3 regions of the Tatumella terrea genome follow, and region 1 is predicted to be linked to each of the others. Evidence: predicted binding sites of a transcription regulator. Region 1 holds the regulator's gene; each other region holds the start of a gene.

Region 1 (7,196 bases):
ATTACTCAGGGAACGATCAGGATCACTGCGGATAAGGTGGTGGTCACCCGTCCGGGCGGAGATAGTAAAAAAACCCTGGTGGATGCCTACGGTAATCCGGCGACTTTTTATCAGATGCAGGACAACGGTAAACCGGTCAAAGGTCATGCCGCCAAATTACATTATGATCTGGCGAAAGATATGGTTGAACTGACCGGCAATGCGTATATCCAGCAGCTGAACAGCAATATTCAGGGTGACCGCATTACTTATCTGGTGAAACTGCAAAAAATGCAGGCTGACAGCCAGGGGCCACAAAAACGTGTCACCACCACACTGGTGCCCTCTGAATTACAGAACCCTAAAACCACGAAATCCCCTAAACAGAGTCAATAATACTTATGGCGACTTTAATTGCAGAGAACCTGGCAAAAGCATACAAAGGCCGACGTGTGGTTGAGGATGTGAGCCTGCAAGTCAACTCCGGTGAAATTGTCGGTTTGCTGGGCCCTAACGGGGCCGGGAAAACCACCACCTTCTATATGGTTGTCGGTATTGTTCCCCGCGATGCAGGCCGGATTGTTATCGATAGTGATGATATCAGTTTACTGCCACTGCACGCCCGGGCCCGCCGGGGTATCGGATATCTTCCCCAGGAGGCCTCTATTTTTCGTCGCCTGAGTGTTTACGATAACCTGATGGCGGTGCTGCAGATCCGTAAGGATCTGAGCGCAGAGCAGCGGGCAGATCGTGCTAACGAGCTGATGGAAGAGTTCCATATTGAACATCTGCGCGACAGTCTGGGACAGGCCCTTTCCGGCGGGGAACGTCGCCGTGTTGAAATTGCCCGAGCTCTGGCCGCTAACCCCAAATTTATCCTGCTCGATGAGCCTTTTGCCGGCGTTGATCCTATCTCGGTCATTGATATCAAAAAAATTATTGAGCATCTGCGTGACAGCGGTCTGGGCGTACTCATCACTGACCACAATGTCCGTGAAACACTCGCGGTGTGTGAACGCGCTTATATCGTGAGTCAGGGTAAATTAATCGCTCACGGCACTCCGGAAGATATTCTGGCCGACGAGCAGGTTAAACGCGTTTATCTCGGTGAAGAGTTCCGACTCTGATTCTGGTAATGTGTTCTTATTGATATTTTTTCAGGAAATGCACGCCTCACTATGAAGCAAAGTTTGCAATTCAGACTCAGCCAACAACTGGCAATGACCCCCCAGTTGCAGCAGGCGATACGGCTGTTGCAACTGTCGACGCTCGAGTTACAACAAGAATTACAATTAGCTCTGGAAAGTAATCCGTTACTGGAACAAACAGAGATACTCAACGAGGTCGATGCTGAGGAGTCAGGTGAAAGCGCATCCCTGGATACACGGGAAGCCCTGGAACAAAAAGATATGCCGGAAGAGCTTCCTCTGGATGCGACCTGGGATGAAATCTATACTGCAGGGACGCCCTCCGGAACAGGCACAGACTATCAGGATGATGAATTGCCTCTCTATCAGGGCGAAACGACACAATCCCTGCAGGATTACCTGATATGGCAAATGGAACTGACGCCGTTCAGTGATACTGACCGCGCGATAGCGACCTCTATTGTTGATGCGATTGATACCACGGGATATCTGACCGTTCCGCTGGATGACATTCTGGAAAGTATGGGTGATGACGAACTGACCCCTGAAGAGGTCGAAGCAGTCTTAAAGCGTATCCAGCATTTCGACCCTATCGGTGTCGGCGCCAGAGATTTAAAAGAGTGTCTGTTGATTCAGCTTTCTCAGTTTGCTCCTGAAACCCCGATGCTGGAAGAGGCGCGCCTGATTGTCCGCGGGCATCTGGATCTTCTGGCGAACCATGATTTCCGTAGTCTGATGCGCGTGACCCGGCTCAAAGAAGATGTGCTGAAAGAGGCGATGCTGCTGATCCAGTCTCTGGACCCGCGACCGGGCCAGTCTATTAATACCGGTGAGTCAGAGTATGTGATCCCCGATGTCCTGGTGCGTAAGTCAGGCAGCCAGTGGACCGTCGAACTCAATACCGACAGCCTGCCAGGATTACGCATTAATCAGCAGTATGCCGCCATGAGCGGCGGTGCCCGTAACGATAGCGATAATCAATTTATCCGTAATAACTTACAGGAAGCCCGCTGGCTGATTAAGAGCCTCGAAAGCCGTAACGATACACTGCTGAAAGTTTCCCGCTGTATTGTCGAGCAGCAACAGGCTTTTTTCGAGCAGGGTGAAGAATATATGCGGCCAATGGTCCTGGCAGACATTGCCCAGGCCGTAGAAATGCATGAATCCACTATCTCACGCGTGACGACCCAGAAATACCTGCACAGTCCACGGGGCATCTTTGAGCTGAAGTACTTTTTCTCAAGCCATGTGAATACTGAAGGTGGCGGTGAAGCATCCTCCACGGCGATCAGGGCCCTGGTGAAAAAATTAATTTCAACGGAAAACCCCGTAAAGCCCTTGAGTGACAGTAAACTCACCACTATGTTATCTGAACAGGGCATTATGGTGGCAAGGCGAACCGTCGCTAAGTATCGCGAATCATTATCTATCCCACCGTCAAACCAGCGTAAACAGCTGCTTTAACGTGACAGTCTCGCGGGCCGGTGTCACCACCGGTAGCGATCACCGGGAAGAAATAACGGAACCTCCGCATCAGTTTAGCGAAAAAAGGTTTGCTACGCTGTGGCAGGGTTTACCGAAGAATCGCCCGGGGTTAACGCGATCCGCGGTGGTCAGTGTTCACTCAGTCACAGAGAACATCGTGCCTGGGGTGTACAGTACTCCCCGGCGGATGCCCCCCGGATGAGCGGTGGCCGGCATCCGCCGGGAAGCCCCTACGGCAGGTAAGCCGGAATCAAGACATGCTGCAGCCGTACAGGCAGTCCGGCGCAGTGCAGTAAAGGGCAACAGTCCAGACAACTCCGCGGCTGTTTTTGTCCTGACGTTTACAGACAGACCCCGGTCTGTCACTGTGGCGGCATACAGGGCAACCGATAACCACAATAGTGGCCAGATGAATCTGCAAGTGAAATTATATGAATAGTGAACTGACACTTGAACTTAGCCAGGTGCTTACCCCGGAATGTACACGCAACAATGTGCACTGCCAGAGTAAAAAACGGGCACTGGAGATTATCAGCGAGCTGGCTGCAGCACAGCTGAATCTGCCACACCAGACCATTTTTGAAACGATCCTGAATCGTGAAAGGATGGGAAGCACGGGTATCGGCAATGGCATTGCTATCCCCCATGGCAAACTGGAAGAAGACACATTAAGAACCATTGGTGTGTTCATCCACCTTGAGCATCCTATTTCATTCGATGCCGTTGATAATCAGCCGGTTGATTTGTTATTTGCCCTGCTGGTTCCGGCGGACCAATGCAAAACGCACTTGCATACATTATCCCAGGTAGCCAAACGCCTGGCAGAAAAGAATATCTGCAGACGCTTGCGGGCGGCACAAAGCGATCAGGAACTCTATGACATTATTATGGATGAGCAGCAGCGCACGGAAGAATAATTCCGGCCACGTATTACTGTTATCCGGGATCATTACGGGAGAAAGGTCATGGTTCTGATGATCGTCAGTGGGCGTTCCGGGTCGGGAAAATCTGTCGCACTCCGCGCCCTTGAAGATATGGGCTTTTATTGTGTCGATAACCTGCCCGTCGATTTACTGCCTGAGCTGGCCAATTCACTGGCGAAGCAGAATATCTCTGCGGCTGTCAGTATTGATGTCCGCAATATGCCGGAATCTCCGGAAATTTTCGAACACGCATTTAGTCATCTGTCTGACAAATTTACTCCGCAATTACTGTTTCTGGACGCTGACCGCAATACGCTGATCCGCCGTTACAGCGATACCCGGCGGCTGCACCCGCTTTCCAGCAGAAACCTGTCGCTGGAAAATGCCATCGACGAGGAGAGCAATCTGCTTGAGCCTCTGCGCGCCAGAGCCGACCTGATCATCGATACCTCTGAAATGTCGGTCCACGAACTGGCCGAAATGCTGCGGGCGCGCTTGCTGGGTAAACGTGAGCGTGAGCTGACCATAGTGTTCGAATCCTTTGGTTTCAAATACGGTATTCCGATCGATGCCGATTATGTCTTCGACGTCCGCTTTCTGCCGAATCCTCACTGGGATCCGGCGCTGAGACCCCTCACCGGCCTGGACCGTCCGGTGATCGATTTTCTTGACCGCCATACTGAAGTCCATAATTTCATTTATCAGACCCGCAGTTATCTTGAGCTCTGGCTTCCGATGCTGGAAACCAACAACCGAAGTTATCTGACAGTGGCTATCGGTTGTACTGGCGGAAAACACCGTTCCGTCTATATTGCAGAGCAACTGGCGGCCTATTTCCGTTCACGTGGCAAGAATGTTCAGTCACGGCATCGCACCTTGGAAAAGAAAAAAATATGACAGTGAAAGAATCAGTAAAAATCAGAAATAAGCTGGGGATGCATGCCCGGCCGGCAATGAAATTATTCGAACTGGTCCAGAGTTTTGATTGCGAAGTGATCCTGCGTAACGAAGCGGGTACCGAGGCCGATGCCAGCAGTGTTATCGCCCTGCTGATGCTGGATTCGGCACAAGGCGGACAGATTGAAGTTGAAGCCAGCGGACCGGATGAAGCGCGGGCACTGCAGGCGGTGGTCGAACTGTTCAACGCCGGGTTTGATGAAGATTAACCCGGCATCAGGTCAGTACAGATGATATTTTTCCAGAAAACCGGTACCGCCTAACTGTTCCATTTGTCGGGAGATCCACTGCTGCCGTCCACGGACATAGACCGAGGGAGCATCGGCATGGTAGAGAATAGGATTCGGTAAGATAGCAGCCAGTAATGCAGCTTCCTGACGGGTCAGCTGGCTGGCATGTTTATGGAAATAGGTTTCCGAGGCCATTTCCACCCCAAAAATCCCCGGTCCGAACTCAGCAATATTCAGATAGACCGTCAGTATCCTTTTCTTACCCCAGAGGGTTTCCAGCCCGACAGTCAGCCCGGCCTCCAGCCCTTTACGTAACCAACTGCGTCCGTCCCAGAGAAACATATTTTTAGCCGTTTGCTGAGACAGTGTCGAAGCGCCCCGTATTTCTCCCCGCTGACGACTATCCAGCACCGACTGTACTGCCGCAAAATCGAATCCCCAATGCTCCGGAAATTTCTGATCTTCCCCGGCAATCACAGCCAGCGGCATCCAGGGAGAGATCTCCGACATGCTGACCCAACGGGAACGGGCACGGTAATCCGTATCCCCTGAGACGAGTGCACTGACCTGACGCTCCGCCATCACTGCCGAAAAGGGCACCGGGACTACCGAAAAAACCAGGATTGCCACAATCACCGTGGCAATAATCCCGGTGACTGTCAGCAATAAACGTCGTTTAAGTCTGTACCGGAATCCCTTTTTACTTGTCATGAATCGGCTCCTGCAGCAGGTCTGTTCTGATATAACCGCAGTTCATTGATGATCATCCTGCGGGTGGTTTGTATAAACTTTCCAATCCTATTTTCTGAAAAATCTCATTATTCAGTGTGAATAATATCCTGAATATGGCAAAAATTACTAAGGGATAGAATAATTATATCAATAACATCAATCACTTCACGCCACTAAGGAATCGGTTCCAGTCTGTTTAGGCTTCGTTTAAATGTTAAGATAAATTAATGTTTAATCCGGTTTACCGCTGATCACTTACTTAACAATAAATTAAATATAAATTATCATTCAGTGGGAAAAAACAGAGGCTGGCCTGCCCCGGGATGCCTCTGTCCGGGGCCGGGTCACCCTGACATCGATCTACCGGGTTCCGGGTAATCTCCGTGATCACCGTGCGGAAGTGCCTTTCATCGGGTAGCGGACGACCTGCCCGGGGGGAAATGCCGGCCAGTATCAGGTATCTTACTTATTGTTTTTATAAATAAATAACCGTGAAATCCCGTTTCAGATCAATCGCAGATAAAAACACCATCAATTGAAAGGTTTTTTCGGGAGATAAACAGGGTGTTAATCACTTTTCTCCTTTAACAGACAGGCGGCTTCCGCCCGGAGGTTAACTGCCCTTAAAAGGTGCAGCGAAGATAAACCTCCGCAGATAGCCGGTCCGTCTGCCGGATTTCAACATCATAAATCTTAATGAATTGTGGCAAAGTGACCTCAGTTTTTGTTAAGGTAAGTGCAGCAGTCATCCAATACCCGCTGTAGCCCCGGTTCTTACCGGAGAACGACTTTACGTATCCGGCTACAACGTGACCATTTCCCTGGTGTTGGCGCAATCTTCGCGCACCCCGGTTTACCCGGGGTCATTTTTTTCTGCCGGCCACTTACTTTTCTGCTTCTCTGCTTTCTACCCACTTCCTGAGCGTATCCACTTCATGACGCCATTCATGTCGTAGTTCATCGATCCATTCCTGGACGTTGTCCCACCATGCCGGAAGTTCCGGCGTCTGAATTTGCCGCGCAATCTCCTGCAGATATTTTAAGCCGACAGAACCTGCCGCCCCTTTAATTTTGTGGCCCTCTTCTGCAATGCCTTTCTGATCTTTTGCCATCATGTTGGAATCAAGAACATCAAGATAGCCCGGCATCATTTTTTCGAACATGCTCAGACTGTCGTAGATAAGTTTTGGTCCCACCAGCTCGAGATATTGTTCCAGCATGACGATATCGAGGTGCTTCTGCTCAGCAGAAGAGGCCGGTTCAGGGATCGATTCCTCCTCCTCCTGATGCGGATTCCAGTATTTACTGATCACCGAGGTCAGGGCCGGCACCGCCAGGGGTTTGCTTAACACATCATCCATGCCGGCCTCCAGATACTCTTTCTTATCTTTGAGCACATTGGCGGTCAGTGCCACCAGCGGAGGCAGGTCCTGTCCGGCAAAACGCTGATGCAATGTGCGTGCGACATCAAGCCCGGTCATATCCGGAAGCTGAATATCCAGCAGTACCATATCGAATTCCCGGGGATCGAATATCTCCAGCGCCTCTGCACCGGTCATCGCCACATCGGTGGAACATCCCAGTTTATCCAGTACAGAACGGGCAACGACCACATTCAGTTCAATATCTTCAACCAGCAGGATATGCAGTGCCGGCAGAGGCATCGTGTCCGGTTCCTCGGTATCTTCTTCCACAGTGGTCAGGGCTGGCGCATCAATCACCACACTGAAACAAGCGCCTTC
Region 2 (7,196 bases), on a different contig from region 1:
CCCAGGTTTCTGCCTTATTCAGCCACATCAGGGGCGTTTCGAAACGCACATTACGGGCCATACCCAGTTCAACGGCATGGTTCAGTGCTTTGACGAAATCGTTTCTGCAGTCCGGATAGCCGGAGAAGTCGGTTTCACACACCCCGGTGATGACGGCCTCTGCATTCACCTGATAGGCATAAATGGACGCGAGGGTCAGAAACAGAATATTTCGGCCTGGTACGAAGGTACTCGGCAGTCCATTGCTGTCCGGGGTATAGGCAGGCACCGGAATATTGTCTCTGGTCAGACTGCTGATGGCCAGTTCGTTGAGCAACGTGACATCCAGCACTTTGTGGGCACAGGCGCCCAGTTGCTGACTGAGCTGGCGGGCAACATCAATCTCCTGACGATGGCGTTGACCATAATCAAAAGTGACGCAATGTACCTCATCATACTGATTCAGGGCCTGAATCAGGCAGGTGGTGGAATCCTGCCCGCCACTAAAAACTACTACAGCGCTTTTCATTATCAATATTCCCGTCAAAAATACCGGCCTATGTTACCGCCTGACGGACAAAAGAACAAAACTGGCGGCACAGAAGGGTGTTTTTAGCAGGGGAGTTGTGACTGAAATCCGCTGATATCCCCGATATTTTCTGCGACCCATGCCGGGTTGTAATATGTCTCCGGGTAGCGCTCGCCGCTGTCGCAGATTAATGTCACCAGCGAGCCACACTCACCGTTGGCTTTCATTTTTTCCGCCACATGTAACAACCCGATGAAATTAGTGCCGGTCGAGGGGCCTACGCGACGACCGAGAATTTTTTCCAGCGCGTACATTCCGGCCAGCGATGCACCGTCAGGAACTTTTAGCATCTCATCGATGACATCCGGCAGGAAAGATGGCTCGACCCGTGGGCGACCGATACCCTCAATCCTGCTGCCCGCTGAGTGGTTCAGTCCGGGATCCCGGTGTTTCCAGTAATCATAAAAGACGGAGTTTTCCGGATCGGTCACCAGAAGGCGGGTAGGGGCACCGCGATAGCGGATGTAACGACCGAGCGTAGCGGAAGTCCCTCCGGTACCGGCACTCATTACCAGAGTATGTGGCACCGGGTAGGGTTCATCCTGCATCTGACGAAAAATACTCTCGGCAATATTATTATTGCTGCGCCAGTCGGTGGCCCGCTCTGCGTAGGTGAACTGATCCATATAATGCCCCTGTTGTTCGCGGGCCAGCTGTGCAGACTGCTGATAGATTTCAGACGAGGTTGCCACGAAGTGACACTGACCGCCATAGAACCTGATCTGTTCTGTTTTACGCCGGGCTGTACTGGCGGGCATCACAGCGATAAAGGGTAACCCCAGCAGACGGGCAAAATAGGCTTCAGAAACGGCTGTACTCCCGGAAGAAGCTTCGATGACCGGGGTATGCTGATTGATCCAGCCATTGCTCAGGCCATAGAGGAAGAGGGAACGTGCCAGCCGGTGCTTCAGACTACCACTGGGATGGGTGCTCTCATCTTTCAGGTAGAAATGAATTCCCGGATACTCTTTCAGGCTAAAGCGGATCAGGTGTGTATCGGCAGAGCGCCGGAAGTCAGCATTAAGTTCGTTAACAGCATCGCGTACCCAGGTATCAGCCATGGTTTTATCTCCGGAAATAAAAAAATAGCATAAAGCACCCTGCGGAAAAAAAGGTCACTAAATACGGTTTAAAATGGCAGAATAAGAGAAAGATATTCTCCATGGGGGCGTTATGATAGATAAAACTGACCGAAAGCTGCTCGCTCTGTTACAGGAGGACAGTACATTGTCCCTTCAGGAACTGGCCATGGCGGTTAACCTGACCTCAACGCCCTGCTGGAAGCGGCTGAAAAAACTGGAAGATAATGGCATTATACGCCGCCGTGTCACCCTGCTGGATGGTGAAAAGCTGGGGCTGGGACTGACCGCCTTTATGTTTGTAAAAACCAGACAACACAGTAAAGCGTGGTATCAGACCTTTTCGGACCTGATCAACGGATTACCGGAAGTGATGGGGTGCTACCGGATGGCGGGGGAGTATGATTATCTGCTGCGTATTCAGGTTGCTGACATGAAAAGTTATGATGCTTTATATAAAAAGCTGGCCGAAAGCCTCGATGGTCTGACCGAAGTCACCTCCAGTTTTGCGATGGAAGAAATTAAATATACCACGGCCATTCCGCTGAGCGTTTAAAACGCGACATCATGAGATCTCTTTGTGCAGTTATTTAGCTATTTACGTGAGTATTTCTCTTCAGAATGGCGGCGCTACTCAGGCGCGGTCAGTTTGCTGATTATTATTTCTCTGATGCAGTTAGTCCCGCCCCGGCTGGTCGGTATTATTGTCGATGGGGTGACACACCATAGTCTGGGAACCCGCCAGCTGACGGGCTGGATCTCGCTTATCTTAATCACCGCACTACTGACTTATCTGCTGCGATATGTCTGGCGGATCCTTCTGTTCGGTGCATCTTACCGGCTGGCGCTGGTACTGCGGGAAAAATACTATCGCCAGCTCAGCCAGCAGAGTCAGGTATTCTACAGTCAGTACCGGACCGGGGATCTGCTCGCCCGGGCCACTAACGATGTGGACCGGGTGGTTTTTGCTGCCGGAGAAGGGGTACTGACGCTGATCGATTCGCTGGTCATGGGGCTGGCGGTACTGGTGGTGATGAGCACACAAATCAGCTGGCAGCTCACCCTGGCGGCACTGCTCCCGATGCCGTTAATGGCATGGGTCATTAATCGTTGTGGTAAAAAATTACATCAGCGTTTCCGCGCCGCACAGGCCGCATTCTCGTCCCTGAACGATCAGGCGCAGGAAAGTCTGACCAGTATCCGTATGATCAAAGCTTTCGGGCTGGAATATCACCGGTCAGCACAGTTTGCTGAGACCACGGCACAGACCAGCAGGGACAACCTTCACGTTTCAAAGGTCGATGCTCTGTTTGAGCCAACGATCTATCTGGCTATCGCCTGTTCTAACTTTCTGGCCATTGCCGGAGGCGGCTGGATGGTCTGGCATCATCAGCTGACGCTGGGACAGCTCACCAGTTTTGTTATGTATCTGGGCCTGATGATTTGGCCGATGCTGGCGCTGGCCTGGATGTTCAATATCGTTGAACGGGGGAGTGCGGCGTGGACACGTATTTCTGCGTTGCTGTCGCTGCCACCCACGTTACCCGACGGGGATCAGCCGCTGCCGGAAACACGCGGAGAACTGGTGGCAGAGATCACCCGTTTTAGCTATCCCGGCACGGAGACCGACATTCTGCACGGGGTCCGTTTCCGGTTACCCCCGGGGGGAATGCTGGGGATTTGCGGGCCGACAGGCAGCGGGAAAACCACCTTACTTTCGCTGATTCAGCGGCATTATGATCTGAGTGAAGGGCGCATTGACTATCACGGCTATCCGCTGCCGGCATTATTGCTGGATGGCTGGCGTCAGCGCCTGTCGGTGGTTAATCAGACACCGTTTCTGTTTTCAGACACGATTGCGAACAATATTGCGCTGGGAGATCCCGGGGCCAGTCGTGAGCGGATAGAGCAGGCGGCGCTGCTGGCCTCTGTCCACGACGATATTTTGCACTTACCTGACGGTTATGACACGCAGGTGGGAGAACGGGGCGTTATGCTTTCCGGCGGACAAAAACAACGTATTTCTCTGGCCCGGGCGCTGCTGATGAATGCAGAAATCCTGATCCTGGATGATGCGCTCTCCGCCGTGGACGGTGAAACAGAACAACGCATCCTGTCCCGACTGCAGGAATGGCGGGCAGGGAAGACCGTGATCATAACGGCCCACCGTCTTTCTGCGTTACAGGGGGCCGACGAGATCCTGGTACTGCAGCAGGGACGGATCGCCCAGCGAGGAACACCGGCAGTGCTGGCGGAAGACGCCGGATGGTACCGTGAAATGTCGCAATATCAGAAAATTGCTGAATCCCTGTCTCACCGTACCGAACACCCTCAGTCTCAGGAGCATTAAGTGTCGCAGCCAGTCTCTTTTACGAAAACATTAATGCGTCTGCTGTCCTACGGGCGGGACTGGAAAAAGCCACTGACGATGGCAGTGCTTCTGCTGGTGATGGCTTCTGCGGCACAGGTGACCGGGCCTGCTCTGGTCAGCTACTTTATCGATCATTTTATCAGTACCCGGCAATGGCAATGGTTGCCGGTGCTGGCATTGGGGGGCGGCTTTCTGCTGCTGCAAATACTGGCGGCCGTTTTTAATTACCGCCAGTCACTGCTGTTTAACCGGGTCGCTATCGGGGTGGTCCGGAAAATTCGTTGTGAAGTGATGGATGCAGCCCTGCGTCAGCCATTATCGGCTTTTGACACCCGGCCGGTGGGGCAGCTTGTTTCCCGGGTCACCAATGACAGTGAAGTGGTCAGAGATTTATATATTTCTGTGGTCGGCAGTGTATTGCGTAGCGGGGTCCTGATCATCTCCATGCTGGTGGCGATGTTTATTCTGGACTGGCGAATGGCGCTGATTGCCGCCGGTATTTTTCCGCTGGTGATCGCCGTAATGATTATCTACCAGCGTTACAGTACCGGTATCGCCCGTCAGGTGCGAACCTTCCTCGCGGATATTAATAACAGCCTCAATGAGGTGATCAGCGGAATGACGGTGATTCAGCAGTTCCGGCGGCAGAAGTATTTTGCAGAACAGCTCCGTCAGCATAACGAAAACCACTATCAGGCGCGGATGAAAATTCTGCGACTGGATGCTTTCTTACTGCGCCCGTTATTAAATCTGTTTTCGGCGATTATTTTGTCTCTGCTGGTACTGCTATTTAGCTTGTCGGCCCCCGGACATTTTGAAGTGGGTGTCCTGTATGCGTTTATCGCCTATCTGGGACGTATCGAAGAACCCTTAATTGAACTGACTACCCGGCAATCATTGTTACAGCAGGCGGTCGTCTCGGCCGAGCGTATCTTTGAACTGATGGATGCGCCGGCCCAGCAATATGGTCCGGACCACCGGGCGCTGAAAACCGGGGCTCTGACCATCAATAATCTTTCCTTTGCGTATAAGCCTGGTCAGCCGGTGCTGAAAAATATTCACTGCCGGTTATCTTCCGGGGGATTCCTGGCTCTGGTCGGACATACGGGGAGTGGAAAAAGCACGCTGGCCGGTTTGCTGATGGGCTATTACCCCATTGCAGAGGGAGAAATTACGCTTGATGGCCGGAAGATTTCGCAGTTAAGCCATGCTGTACTGCGTAAAGGGATTGGTATGGTGCAGCAGGATCCGGTGATCCTGGCCGATACATTACTGGAAAATATTTGTCTGGGCAGAGAGATTAGCGCGTCGAAAGTCATGGCCGCGCTGGAGCAGGTCAAACTGATGGAATGGTTTCAGTCTCTGCCTGAAGGGCTTCATACCCGGATGGGAGAGCAGGGGAAAAGCCTGTCCGCCGGACAAAAACAACTGCTGGCACTGGCCCGCATCCTGGTCGATATCCCGGTATTATTAATTCTGGACGAGGCAACGGCCAGTATCGATTCCGGGACAGAACAAGCGATTCAGCAGGTGCTGAACCAGATACGTAAGAATACCACCCTGGTGGTTATCGCTCACCGGTTATCGACCATCACGGCGGCGGATACGATTCTGGTTCTGGAAAGAGGGGAGGTTATCGAGCAGGGAACACATCAGCAACTACTGGACCACCGTGGCCGCTATCGGCAGATGTATCAGTTACAACAGGCCGGTAATGAGCTATCACATCGCACTGCAGACTTTCCCGCTTCCGGCAATGCACTCAATTAGTACATTTTAATCAGACTGTTCTGATGAATGCACCACAATAGTGCCGCCGGCGTTATCGTGGTGCATCAGGCCTGAATTTTTTTATTCCCGCCATCCTCTCTGTTCTGAAAATCCGTTAACAGCCCGCTATCGTCGCATATCAGAAAAATAATTTATGAAATTATACAGATGGCATGCCATTTGCTTAAGATAGTCCAGGTTCAATGTAACTGATAATTTCAATACCCGGAGGGAGTGATATGAAGCTGGTAACCGTGGTGATTAAGCCATTTAAGTTAGAAGACGTGCGTGAAGCATTATCTTCCGTAGGTATCCAGGGCCTGACCGTCACTGAGGTGAAAGGCTTCGGTCGCCAGAAAGGGCACGCCGAACTTTATCGCGGTGCGGAATATAGTGTAAATTTTTTACCTAAAGTAAAAATTGATATTGCTATTGCCGAAGATCAGCTTGATGAAGTTATTGATATTATTAGTAAAGCTGCTTACACCGGTAAGATTGGTGATGGGAAAATTTTCGTGTCTGAACTGCAGCGGGTCATTCGTATCCGTACCGGTGAAACAGACGAAGCTGCGCTTTAATTTAGCCGTTGATTGTTGAGGTAGGGAAAAAATGAATAAACTTCTGACAAAACTGGCCTTAGCCGGAGCGGCTCTTTCGCCTTCACTGGCGTTTGCTGCACCTGCAGTGGCAGACCAGGCAGATAATGCATTTATGATGATTTGTACCGCACTGGTGTTATTTATGTCAGTGCCAGGTATTGCGCTCTTTTATGGCGGTCTTATCCGCGGCAAAAACGTCCTTTCCATGATGACCCAGGTCGCGGTAACGTTCTCTCTGGTCTGTGTTATCTGGGTTATCTACGGTTATTCTCTGACCTTTGCTGAAGGTAACAACTACTTTGGGGGTTTCCAGTGGGTGATGCTGAAAGGGATTGAGCTGAAAGCCGTAATGGGTACGATCTATCAGTACATTCATGTGGCTTTCCAGGCTTCTTTTGCCTGCATCACCGTCGGTCTGGTACTGGGTGGTTTAGCTGAACGTGTACGTTTCTCTGCGGTGCTGATTTTTACCCTGATCTGGGCAACGTTCTCTTATTTCCCAATCGCTCATATGGTCTGGGGCGGTGGGTTACTGGCTCTGGATGGTGCGCTTGATTTCGCAGGCGGTACAGTGGTTCATATCAATGCCGCGGTGGCTGCGCTGGTGGGAGCTTACATGCTGCGTAAACGTGCCGGTTTCGGTAAAGAGGCATTCAAACCACACAATCTGCCGATGGTCTTTATCGGTACGGCGATCCTGTATGTTGGCTGGTTTGGTTTCAACGCCGGTTCGGCGGCATCGGCTAACGAAATCGCCGCTCTGGCATTCCTGAATACGGTGGTTGCTACCGCGGGCGCTGTTCTGACCT
Region 3 (7,196 bases), on a different contig from region 1:
GCTGACCGACTTCACCCGGACGCAGATCACCATAATGGCTGAAGGTCGAATACAGCAGACCGGTACCTGAAGTCATGGTCATGAATTCGTTACGGAAGCCAATCAGACCACGGCTCGGGATTTCATAGTCAAGACGCACACGGCCTTTTCCATCCGGATCCATGTTCTTCATGTCACCTTTACGCTCACCCATCGCCTGCATCACAGCACCCTGGTGCTGTTCTTCGATGTCCAGGGTGACGTTCTCGTAAGGTTCCTGCTTACGGCCGTCAACTTCGCGGAAGATAACTTTCGGACGGGATACCGCCAGTTCGAAACCTTCACGACGCATGTTTTCGATCAGTACCGACAGGTGAAGTTCACCACGACCAGATACACGGAATGCATCAGCGTCTTCGGTTTCTTCAACGCGCAGAGCAACGTTATGTACCAGTTCTTTCTTCAGACGATCCAGGATCTGACGTGAAGTGACGTATTTACCTTCTTTACCACAGAATGGTGAGGTGTTTACGCAGAAGTACATGCTGACGGTCGGTTCATCAACGGTCAGTGCCGGCAGTGCTTCAACATTCTGTGGGTCACAGATAGTGTCAGAAATGTTCAGCTCGCCCAGACCGGTAATTGCGATGATGTCTCCGGCTTCCGCCAGGTCGCTGTCGATACGTTCCAGACCCAGGTGGCCCAGGACTTTACCGACTTTACCGTTACGGGTTTTACCTTCGCTATCGATAACAGTCACTTGCTGGTTAGGTTTTACCTTACCACGCTTGATACGACCGATCCCGATAACACCCAGGTAGTTGTTGTAATCCAGCTGGGAAATCTGCATCTGCAGAGAACCATCCAGATCAACGTTAGGCGCAGGGACGTGCTTAACGATAGCTTCGTACAGTGGCGTCATGTCTTCCGCCATTGCCGCATGATCATCACCGGCAATCCCCTGGATAGCCGATGCATAGATGATCGGGAAATCCAGCTGTTCGTCGGTCGCGTCCAGGTTAACAAACAGGTCAAAGACCTGATCGACAACCCAGTCAGGACGTGCGCCCGGACGGTCAATTTTGTTGATAACGACGATTGGCTTCAGACCATGAGCAAATGCTTTCTTGGTTACGAAGCGCGTCTGTGGCATCGGGCCGTCGATAGCATCAACAACCAGCAGCACAGAGTCTACCATCGACATCACACGTTCCACTTCACCACCGAAGTCGGCGTGTCCCGGAGTATCGACGATATTGATTCGATAATCGTTCCACTTAATCGCGGTGTTTTTCGCGAGGATAGTAATCCCACGCTCTTTCTCCAAATCGTTGGAGTCCATCACACGTTCAGTTGCTTCGGTACGGGCATCAAAAGTACCGGACTGTTGTAACAGCTTATCAACCAGGGTCGTTTTTCCATGGTCAACGTGCGCGATGATGGCGATATTACGCAAATTTTCGATCACAGCTTTGCCTCAGGCATTAGAAATAGCGCGCTATTGTACACGGATTAGGCGAAAGACTGAACATGATCACAGTATTCCGTGTAACTTTCTCACGACTTTTTTTACTGGCCTGTATCCGCAGCAGATTACGTACATTTTTAGTGCAATGCATGGCGACCAAAACAGCATTGCACTATACTGGTGCATCACGGTTCACTATAATTCCCCATTTTGGTGCATTGCGCCAGTATAGTGCCTTCGCTGTTTGACCCCGATTGCCGTCCGGCCCCTGTTTTCCGGCGAAATAAAAAGTTGGCACAGTTTTCGCTTAACCAGTGATAAGCAAAAACGCCAGTTTCACAACGTTTGAAACGCTTGTCGGGAACTTTAAACCGGGAATTCACAGCGCCTCGTGAGTCATCATCGGTTCAGTTCTCTATCCACGACAACAATGATTATTTCAGGAGAGTTAGTATGTCCGTTGAACACGTTCTCTCATTGATGAACGAACACGAAGTTAAGTTTGTTGATCTCCGTTTTACCGACAGTAAAGGTAAAGAGCAGCACGTCACCATCCCTGCTCACCAGGTCAACGAAGACTTCTTTGAAGAAGGAAAGATGTTCGATGGCTCATCCATCGGCGGCTGGAAAGGTATTAACGAATCAGACATGGTGCTGATGCCGGATGCGACCACCGCGGTACTGGACCCGTTTTTCGAAGACCCGACCCTGATCATCCGTTGTGATATCCTGGAGCCAGGCACGCTGCAAGGCTATGACCGTGACCCGCGTTCTATCGCGAAACGTGCTGAAGACTTCCTGCGCACTTCCGGTATCGCTGATACCGTACTGTTCGGACCGGAACCCGAGTTCTTCCTGTTTGACGATGTACGTTTCGGTTCAACCATGTCGGGTTCTCACGTGGCTATCGATGATATCGAAGCGGCATGGAACACCGGTAAAGCCTATGAAGGCGGTAACAAAGGCCACCGTCCTGGTGTGAAAGGCGGTTACTTCCCGGTACCTCCGGTCGATTCATCACAGGACCTGCGTTCTGCCATGTGTCTGACGATGGAGCAGATGGGCCTGGTTGTTGAAGCTCATCACCACGAAGTGGCTACTGCAGGTCAGAACGAAGTCGCGACCCGCTTTAACACCATGGTGAAAAAAGCCGACGAAATCCAGATTTATAAGTATGTGGTACACAACGTGGCACATGCTTACGGTAAAACAGCGACCTTTATGCCAAAACCTATGTTTGGCGATAACGGTTCAGGTATGCACTGCCATATGTCACTGGCTAAAGACGGTAATAACCTGTTCTCCGGTGACAAATACGGCGGCCTGTCTGAAACGGCACTGTTCTACATCGGCGGTATTATCAAACACGCAAAAGCGATCAATGCCCTGACTAACCCGACCACTAACTCTTACAAGCGTCTGGTTCCGGGTTATGAAGCGCCGGTCATGCTGGCTTACTCAGCCCGTAACCGCTCAGCCTCAATCCGTATCCCGGTTGTCGCCAGCCCGAAAGCTCGCCGTATCGAAGCGCGTTTCCCGGACCCGGCGGCTAACCCATACCTGGCGTTCTCAGCACTGCTGATGGCGGGTCTGGACGGTATTATCAACAAAATCCATCCTGGCGATGCGATGGATAAGAACCTGTATGACCTGCCTCCTGAAGAAGAAGCAGAGATTCCAAAAGTTGCAGGTTCTCTGGAAGAAGCACTGGACGCACTGAACGAAGACCGTAGCTTCCTGACCCGTGGTGGCGTATTCACCGATGATACTATCGATGCCTATATCGCCCTGCGTAAAGAAGATAACGACCGTGTGCGCATGACTCCGCATCCGGTAGAGTTCGAGCTTTACTACAGCGTTTAATCTCTGTTGCAGAGTTGTTGGCGTGGAAAAATTCAGCCCATCTCCGGATGGGCTTTTTTCTCAGTAATTTCAATGTGTAATAATTTTTTATGCTGGTTATACTGCCAGTTAACCGCCTTTCATTGATGGTCAGGCAGACAACAGTCCGTATCACACTGATGTTTAACTCCGGAAGACACCTTTGACGGGCTTTATCTGGTAACGCGGAGATGGAAAAAATGATAACCAACACACAATCCGATGCAGTGCAGATACTCAACTCTCTCATCAACAGTGTGTTAGTAGTCGATGATCAACTGGTCATCCATTATGCGAACCCGGCGGCATTGCAATTACTGGCACAAAGTTCACGTAAAATTTTTGGTACACCGTTACCGGAACTTACCGGATATTTTTCTCTGAATATCGAGGTGATGCAGGAAAGCCTGAAATCAGGCCTGGGATTTACTGACAGCGAAGTGACGATAGTGGTGGATGGCAGGGCACATATTATGTCCCTGACCGCACAGACGTTCCCTGACCAGAAAATCCTGCTGGAAATGGCCCCGATGGATAACCAGCGCCGTCTGAGCCAGGAACAGATTCAGCATGCACAACAGGTGGCCGCCAGAGACTTAGTCCGTGGACTGGCCCATGAAATCAAAAACCCGCTGGGGGGATTACGCGGAGCGGCTCAGCTGCTTTCAAGAGCACTTCCGGACCCGTCGCTCAATGAATATACCAAAGTCATTATTGAGCAGGCCGACCGTTTACGTAATCTGGTCGACCGGTTACTGGGCCCGCAGCAGCCAGGGATGCACGTCACTCAGAGTATTCACCAGGTGGCCGAGCGTATTGTCAATCTGGTCTCGATGGAGTTGCCGGAAAATGTCTCTCTGGTGAGGGATTATGACCCCAGTCTGCCGGAACTGGCCCACGATCCGGATCAGATAGAACAGGTGTTACTGAACGTGGTACGAAATGCCCTGCAGGCATTGGGAGAGGCGGGAGGAACCATCACCCTGCGTACCCGTACCGCATTTCAGCTCACCTTGCACGGGGTACGTTATCGTCTGGTTGCCCGTATCGATATAGAAGATGATGGCCCGGGCATCCCCCAGCAACTGCAGGATACATTGTTTTATCCCATGGTGAGTGGACGAGAGGGGGGGACCGGTCTTGGATTATCCATTGCCCGAAGCCTGATTGACCAGCACTCAGGAAAAATAGAATTTAACAGTTGGCCAGGACATACCGAATTCTCGGTTTTCCTGCCTATTCGCCAGTGAGGTTACCATGCAACGAGGGATAGTCTGGATCGTCGATGACGATAGCTCCATCCGCTGGGTGCTTGAACGTGCGCTCACTGGAGCCGGTGTCAGCTGTACGGCTTTCGAGAACGGAAACGACGTACTGAATGCACTCGCCAGTAAGACACCTGACGTATTATTGTCAGATATCCGCATGCCGGGTATGGATGGCCTTGAATTACTCAAGCAAATTAAGAAACGTCATCCTATGCTGCCGGTCATCATTATGACGGCACATTCTGATCTTGATGCTGCAGTCAGTGCCTATCAGCAAGGGGCTTTTGATTACCTGCCAAAGCCTTTTGATATCGACGAGGCCGTCGCGCTCGTCGAACGGGCGATTAGCCATTATCAGGAACAACAACAACCCAGAAACCATCCTGACAGCGGCCCCACCACCGATATTATCGGTGAAGCCCCCGCCATGCAGGACGTTTTCCGTATTATCGGTCGTCTGTCACGGTCATCGATCAGTGTGCTGATCAACGGGGAATCCGGTACGGGGAAAGAACTGGTGGCGCATGCCTTACATCGCCATAGTCCGCGGGCAAAATCACCGTTCATCGCACTGAATATGGCCGCCATCCCGAAAGATCTGATTGAATCAGAGCTGTTTGGCCACGAGAAAGGCGCATTTACCGGAGCGAATCAGGTCCGCCAGGGGCGCTTCGAGCAGGCGGACGGCGGAACGCTGTTTCTGGATGAAATTGGCGATATGCCACTGGATGTACAGACCCGGTTATTACGCGTGCTCGCCGATGGTCAGTTTTACCGGGTCGGAGGATATGCCCCGGTTAAAGTGGATGTCCGGATCATTGCCGCAACTCACCAGAACCTGGAGTTACGGGTTCAGGAAGGCAGGTTCCGTGAAGATTTGTTCCACCGTCTGAACGTGATCCGCATTCATCTGCCGCCGCTGCGTGAACGCAGAGAGGATATTCCCCGCCTGGCCCACTACTTCCTGCAGGTCGCAGCCCGGGAACTGGGCGTGGAAACCAAAATCCTCCATCCGGAAACCGAAGCAGCCCTGACCCGCCTGCACTGGTCGGGGAACGTCAGGCAACTGGAGAATACCTGCCGCTGGCTGACCGTCATGGCTGCCGGACAGGAAGTACTGATTCAGGATCTGCCTCCGGAACTGTTTGAAACGACGCCGGCAGAAACCCCGACACAGTCGTCACCGGACAGCTGGGCGACCCTGCTGGCACAATGGGCTGACCGGGCGTTACGTTCCGGTCATCAAAACCTGTTATCCGATGCACAACCGGAAATGGAAAGAACATTGCTGACGACCGCTCTGCGCTTTACCCAAGGGCACAAGCAGGAAGCGGCCCGCCTGTTGGGCTGGGGAAGGAACACTCTGACCCGGAAACTGAAAGAACTGGGAATGGAATAACCTCCACTCCTGAGAACCGGCAGCCAGACTGCCGGTTATTTCAGATAACGCGTGAGAAGTGTTGCTGACGTACGGTAGTACGCAGATACCGGTCAAAACACATGCAGATATTGCGGATCAACAGCCGTCCCCGGGCCGTCACCCGCAGGCAGTCCCCTTCCCGGATGACCATACCATCACGGATAAACGGGCTTAATAACTGCAAATCCTCTGAGAAATAGTCACTGAAATCGATACCCCACTGCTGCTCCGTCCGGCGAATATCCAGTGAGAACTGGCAAATAAGGGCTTTAATCACTTCCCGACGCAGACAATCATCGCTATCCAGGCTGACTCCGCGCCAGAGCCCGGTCCCCTTTTCAGACACACTCTGGTGCCACTGATTAAGGACCTTATGATTCTGCGCATAGGTATCCCCAATCATACTGATGGCCGATACCCCCAGCCCCAGTAAATCGGTATTTCCCTGTGTCGTGTATCCCTGGAAGTTCCGGTGTAATACCCCCTCCCGCTGCGCTATCGCCAGCTCATCCTCCGGTAAGGCAAAGTGATCCATACCGATAAACTGATAGCCGCCTTCCGTCAGGGTAGTAATGCTCTGCTGCAGAATAGCCAGTTTCCGGGCGGCATCAGGGAGATCAGCCGTTTTTATCTTGCGCTGAGCGGCAAACAGCTCCGGCATGTGGGCATAATTAAACACACTCAGGCGATCCGGGCGTAATTCCAGAACCTTTTGTAGCGTATAGGCAAAACTTTCCGGGGTTTGTTTCGGCAATCCATAAATTAAGTCAATGTTTCCGGACACAAAACCCAATGCTTTCGCCCGTGCCATCAGGGCAAAAATAAAGTCTTCATCCTGCTCGCGGTTAACCAGTTTCTGGACCTGCTTATTGAAGTCCTGAACGCCCATGCTCAGCCGGTTAAAACCCTCCTGTTTCAGGTGATCGAGCATCTCCAGCTCAATTTCGCGCGGGTCCAGTTCGAGAGAAATTTCGGCGTCCGGAGCAAAACGGAAGTTTGCCTTCAGGCAGGCCGTCAGACGTGAGACCTGAGCGGCACTAAGAAATGTCGGCGTTCCCCCGCCCCAGTGCATCTGCGTCACTGTCCGGTCACGAAAAAGAGGGGCACGCTTCAGGATCTCCGCTTCCAGCGTATCCAGATACTGGTCCGCTTTATGCCCCTGCCGGGTGATTTGTTTATT

What was found. The regulator sigma-54, encoded in region 1, starts transcription at its own class of promoters, with help from an activator protein. The targets are predictions, from matches to a motif close to GTTGGCACANNTTTCGCTNT.
Positions count from the first base shown of each region.
Region 2: the regulator sigma-54 is predicted to act here: its motif matches at 5,956-5,975, upstream of glnK (P-II family nitrogen regulator).
Region 3: the regulator sigma-54 is predicted to act here: its motif matches at 1,738-1,757, upstream of glnA (glutamate--ammonia ligase).

Region 1 covers NZ_BAAAFX010000010.1:66,432-73,627, reverse strand. Annotated here, with positions in the region: gene lptA (lipopolysaccharide ABC transporter substrate-binding protein LptA) at 1-375, shown strand, start outside; gene lptB (LPS export ABC transporter ATP-binding protein) at 381-1,106, shown strand; gene rpoN (RNA polymerase factor sigma-54) at 1,158-2,591, shown strand; gene ptsN (PTS IIA-like nitrogen regulatory protein PtsN) at 3,044-3,529, shown strand; gene rapZ (RNase adapter RapZ) at 3,578-4,432, shown strand; gene npr (PTS phosphocarrier protein NPr) at 4,429-4,701, shown strand; gene mtgA (monofunctional biosynthetic peptidoglycan transglycosylase) at 4,714-5,433, opposite strand; gene arcB (aerobic respiration two-component sensor histidine kinase ArcB) at 6,339-7,196, opposite strand, start outside.
Region 2 covers NZ_BAAAFX010000013.1:464,724-471,919, forward strand. Annotated here, with positions in the region: gene queC (7-cyano-7-deazaguanine synthase QueC) at 1-508, opposite strand, end outside; gene ABD035_RS10290 (PLP-dependent cysteine synthase family protein) at 592-1,629, opposite strand; gene ABD035_RS10295 (Lrp/AsnC family transcriptional regulator) at 1,742-2,203, shown strand; gene ABD035_RS10300 (SmdA family multidrug ABC transporter permease/ATP-binding protein) at 2,228-3,997, shown strand; gene ABD035_RS10305 (SmdB family multidrug efflux ABC transporter permease/ATP-binding protein) at 3,998-5,788, shown strand; gene glnK (P-II family nitrogen regulator) at 6,028-6,366, shown strand; gene amtB (ammonium transporter AmtB) at 6,398-7,196, shown strand, end outside.
Region 3 covers NZ_BAAAFX010000011.1:70,699-77,894, reverse strand. Annotated here, with positions in the region: gene typA (ribosome-dependent GTPase TypA) at 1-1,447, opposite strand, end outside; gene glnA (glutamate--ammonia ligase) at 1,901-3,310, shown strand; gene glnL (nitrogen regulation protein NR(II)) at 3,529-4,578, shown strand; gene glnG (nitrogen regulation protein NR(I)) at 4,586-5,995, shown strand; gene hemN (oxygen-independent coproporphyrinogen III oxidase) at 6,036-7,196, opposite strand, start outside.